DNA from 2 places in the Gordonia sp. 852002-51296_SCH5728562-b genome. Region 1 is predicted to be linked to the other one. Evidence: predicted binding sites of a transcription regulator. Region 1 holds the regulator's gene; the other holds the start of a gene.
What was found. Region 1 encodes HspR, which represses chaperone genes until heat shock. Its sites were predicted from a motif close to ANNTGAGTNNNNNNNACTCANNT; they were not measured.

Region 1 (2,404 bases):
CGTCTTCGGCGGGGTGGCGGCAGCGCCCGCGGCGAGCGCGAGAGCAGGCATCTCGGCGATCGACACCGGACGCCCGACCGCGTACTCGAGCGCGGGCGCGACGCCGGGCAATTCTGCGCCCGACCCGGTGCAGACGACGGAACTCAACCGGGAGCCGCCGTCGGCGTCGAGGATCAGTCGAGCGACGTCATCGGCACCCCGTGCATCGGTGACCGGAATCCCCTCGACCGTCGAGTTGTCGCGGGTGTCGAGCAACTGGCCGGTGGTGTTGTCGACGAGCGCCACGCACACACCGTCAGCGGGCCCGCCTGTGCGTGCAAGGTTCACCACCGCCGTCACGCCTGCGCCGCCGGGCGACGAGCGCACGACGGCCAGCATGGCACTCGTGATGTCATCGACGCTGGTGATCCGGTACCAGGGCGGCGTCGACGATCCTGGCGTGAACGCCTGCGCGAGGTAGTTGCGGGTGCTCGGACGCGAGCAGGAGACGATGAGGTGATCGACCTCGAACGGAACCGACTCGACCAATTCCGTGATGGCTGCGGCGGCCGATTCGGGGAGGTAATCGGGCAGATCAACGAGATTGCTGGCCGCGATCTCGTCCCTACCGCCGTTCGAGCGTATGACGACTGACGCGATCTCGTCGCCGACGACGGACACGCCAAGGGACACCGGCGCTGTTGGCTCTGCGCCTGATGCCTGTGTTCCAGTCGTCTGCGTTCCAGTCGGCTGTGTCACCGTTCACTCCCCACGTTGCTATGAGAAGTCAGCCTAACGCGTGCTCCCCGGCGGCCAACCGGCCGTCGGGGAGCATGGGTGGAAAGAGCGTGTGATCAGTCTTTACGCTTGGCGCGTCGCGGTTGCCACACGACCAGAGCGCTCGTGCGCGGAACCGGCACCAGCTCGCCGCCTCGGCGAGCGGACTGCTCGACCTGACTCTGCAGTTCGCCCACTCTCTGCTGCAGAGCGTCGACCTGATTGGTCAGGTCGATGATGCGCTTGATACCCGCGAGGTTGACGCCTTCCTCCTGCGAGAGACGTTGGATCTCCCTCAGGAGTTCGACGTCGCGCGTCGAGTAGCGGCGTCCGCCTCCGGTCGTGCGTTGCGGCGTGACGAGTCCGAGCCGGTCATACGTGCGCAATGTCTGCGCGTGCATCCCTGCCAGTTCGGCGGCGACCGAGATCATGAATGTCGCGCTCGAATCCTCGAAGTCTCGACTCGCCATGACTCATCGCCCCCATCCTGCACGGGGGTCGAATCCGCTCGCCTTCTCGGCCTCTGCGTACTTCTTGAGCGCCTCGGTCGCGGCGTCGTCGAGTGAGCCCGGCACCTCGACCTTCACGGTGACCAAGAGGTCGCCCGCTCCGCCCGAACGCTTCGGTACACCACGTCCCCGGACACGCAGAGTGCGTCCGTCTGTGGTGTTCGGCGGAATCTTGACTCCCACCGACCCCTCGAGCGTCGGTACGGAAACCGTTGCCCCGAGCACTAATTCAGAGAAACTGACCGGAAGTTGAACCTTGAGGTCGTTGCCGCTGCGGGTGAAGATCTTGTCGGCGGTCACGTGGACGACCACATAGAGGTCGCCCGACGGAGCGCCGCGTCGACCTGCTTCACCCTGGCCTGCCAACCGAATTCGTTGTCCGTCTTCGACGCCGGCGGGGATACGCACGTTGATCGTGCGAGCCCTGACCTTCACGCCGGAGCCGTCGCAGTCGGTACACGGATCGTCGATGCGCGATCCCGTTCCCTGGCAGTCCTGGCACGGCTCACTGAAACCGAACGCGCCCTGATTGCGGCTCACCAGCCCGGACCCGTTGCAGGTCGGGCAGACTCGCGGGCTCGTCCCCGGCTTGGCGCCACTTCCGTGGCACGTCGTACAGGGAGCGGGACTTGTTATGCGAAGCGGTACGGTCGTACCGACCGCGGCGTCTTTGAACGACAGCGTGGTCTCGGTCTCGAGATCGTTGCCGCGACGCGGCCGCGTCGCCGTCGACGAGCGCGATGAACCTCCGCGGTTGAACAGATCGCCGAACAGGTCACCGAATCCGCCGCTCGATTCACCTCCGCCGCCGAACAGGTCGCCGAGGTCGCCGATGTTGAAATCAGCGCCGTTGCTCGTCGAATAGCGGGTCCCGCCGCCTCCGGGGAACCCTCCCGGGAAACCGTTTCCGCCGCCGCGGAATTGACCGCCAGCGAACATGGCACGGGTCTCGTCGTACTCCTTACGCTTGTCGGCGTCGGAGAGCACGCTGTGGGCTTCAGACACCCGCTTGAAGCGTTCTTCGGCTTCCTTGTCTCCCGGATTGGCATCGGGATGCAGCTCGCGAGCGAGCTTGCGGTAAGCCTTCTTGATCTCTTCAGCTGAAGCGTCAGAAGCAACGCCCAGGTCCTTGTAGAAGT
Region 2 (2,404 bases), on a different contig from region 1:
GCGACGTCGTCGGGGCCAACCTCCTCCTGCAGCATCACGTCTTCGTCGGGGTCGGTGCCGGTCTTCTCGATCGCGGCTTCCAACTCCTTCTCCAAGCCGGGAATCTTGCCGTAGCGCAGCTCGGCCGCGCGGCCGAGATCACCATCACGCTCAGCGCGATCCGCTTCTCCGCGAAGGCGTTCCAGCTCTTCCTTGGTGTCGCGAACGGCGTCGATGGCGGTCTTCTCCGACTGCCAGCGTGCAGAGAGCTCGTTGAGCTTCTCCTTCTGATCGGCCAGTTCCTGACGCAGCTTTTCCAGACGTTGCTTCGACGCCTCGTCGTGCTCCTTTTCGAGCGCGACTTCTTCGACCTCGAGGCGTCGGACGACACGCTCCACCTCGTCGATCTCGACGGGGCGCGAGTCGATCTCCATCCGCAGGCGCGACGCCGCCTCGTCGACGAGGTCGATGGCCTTGTCGGGCAGGAAGCGCGAGGTGATGTAGCGATCGGAAAGTGTTGCGGCAGCGACCAATGCGGAGTCGGTGATGCGTACACCGTGGTGCACCTCGTACCGTTCCTTCAGGCCACGCAGGATGCCGATCGCGTCTTCGACGCTCGGCTCGCCGACGTACACCTGCTGGAAACGACGCTCCAGTGCGGCGTCCTTCTCGATGTACTTGCGGTACTCCTCCAGGGTCGTGGCACCGACGAGTCGCAGCTCACCACGAGCAAGCATCGGCTTGATCATGTTGCCTGCATCCATGGCGGAATCGCCTGTGGCACCGGCACCCACGATGGTGTGCAGCTCGTCGATGAAGGTGATGACCTGGCCGGCCGATCCCTTGATCTCGTCGAGCACGGCCTTCAGCCGCTCCTCGAACTCGCCGCGGTACTTGGCGCCCGCGACCATCGATCCGAGGTCCAACGAGATAACTGTCTTGTTGCGCAACGACTCCGGCACGTCGCCTTCGACGATGCGCTGAGCAAGCCCCTCGACGATGGCGGTCTTGCCAACGCCTGGCTCACCGATCAACACCGGGTTGTTCTTGGTACGACGGCTGAGCACCTGCACCACCCGACGAATCTCGGAGTCGCGCCCGATGACCGGGTCGAGCTTGCCCTCACGGGCAGCCGCGGTCAGGTCGGTCGAGTACTTCTCCAGCGCCTGATACGTGGATTCGGGGTCCTCGGACGTCACGCGCGCGGTGCCACGGACGGCGACGAACGCCTCCTGCAGAGCCTGCGGGGTTGCGCCGTTGTCGTGCAGCAGCTTGGCGACATCGGAATCGCCCGTGGCGAGCCCGACGACGAGGTGCTCGGTGGAGACGTACTCGTCGTTGAGTTCGGACGCGAGCTGCTGAGCAGCGGTGATCGCCGCGATCGATTCGCGGGAAAGCTGCGGCTGGGAACTGGCACTCGACACCGTCGGCGCCCGGTCGACCATGGCCTGAGCCTGCGCCCGAACAGTCGACGGATTCACTCCCACCGCCTTGAGCAGCGGCGAAGCAATACCGTCGGACTGGTCCAGCAGCGCGACCAGGATGTGGGCCGGACGTACGTCGGGGTTACCAGCAGCGGCCGCCGCCTGCACAGCAGCGCTCAACGCCTGCTGCGTCTTGGTGGTCGGGGTGAAGCTGTCCACTTGGTGGTACCTCTTTCTCTACGTGTTCTTGCGTTCTTAAGTCTCCGTGGCTCAATTATGGCCACTCGAGTTGTTCAACGCACGTAGAGTTGAGTCTATTTCGCTCAGGTTTGTATATTGTGTGACGTGCATCACTGGTCATTCTCATGCTTTGGCAGAGAAGTGGCAGTTCCAACGTCGCCAGAGTGATGGCGTCGAGCGCTCCCCTGCGCGTGTGGTGCGGCAGTGGCCAGCAGGATGAGGCCGACACCGCAGGCGGCGACGATGAGCCATCCCGGGGCCAGCACCCCGGAAAGCTCGGCCGATCTGACATCGCTCGCCGGTGTCAACGCCGAGCCGAGCAATCCTCCGGCCACGGCGATACCGACGGCGGCACCGACCTGCCGGGCGGTCGACGTGATGCCGCCGGCCACACCGGCCCGCTCGGCCGGGAGACTGCTCACCGCGGTGTTGGTGATGGGCGCGTTCGCGAAACCGATACCGATCCCGAACAACGCGTACGCCACCAGCAGCAGCAGAACCGACACGCCACCGTCACCGACCAATGACCCGGTGGACATCCAAGCGAGCAAACCACCGGCGGCCATGAAGCCACCAGCGATGAACAGCGGCCTGCGCGGGCCCCTCGAAGCGACCATCCGGCCGGAGAGTGGTGCACAGACCGTCGCCCCCGCGGCTATGGGAAGGACGGCCAGGCCCGTTGCCATGGGCGCCCAGCCGCGTCCCACCTGGAGGTAGAACGTGGTGAACAACAGGGTCATCGAGATCGAGACAAATACCGC

Region 2: the regulator HspR is predicted to act here: its motif matches at 1,710-1,732, upstream of clpB (ATP-dependent chaperone ClpB).

Annotation. Positions count from the first base shown of each region.
Region 1 is NZ_LZMI01000105.1:67,768-70,171, reverse strand. Features, by position in the region: gene A5766_RS18195 (hypothetical protein) at 1-738, opposite strand, end outside; gene A5766_RS18190 (heat shock protein transcriptional repressor HspR) at 834-1,226, opposite strand; gene dnaJ (molecular chaperone DnaJ) at 1,230-2,404, opposite strand, start outside.
Region 2 is NZ_LZMI01000064.1:5,401-7,804, forward strand. Features, by position in the region: gene clpB (ATP-dependent chaperone ClpB) at 1-1,622, opposite strand, end outside; gene A5766_RS12030 (MFS transporter) at 1,754-2,404, opposite strand, start outside.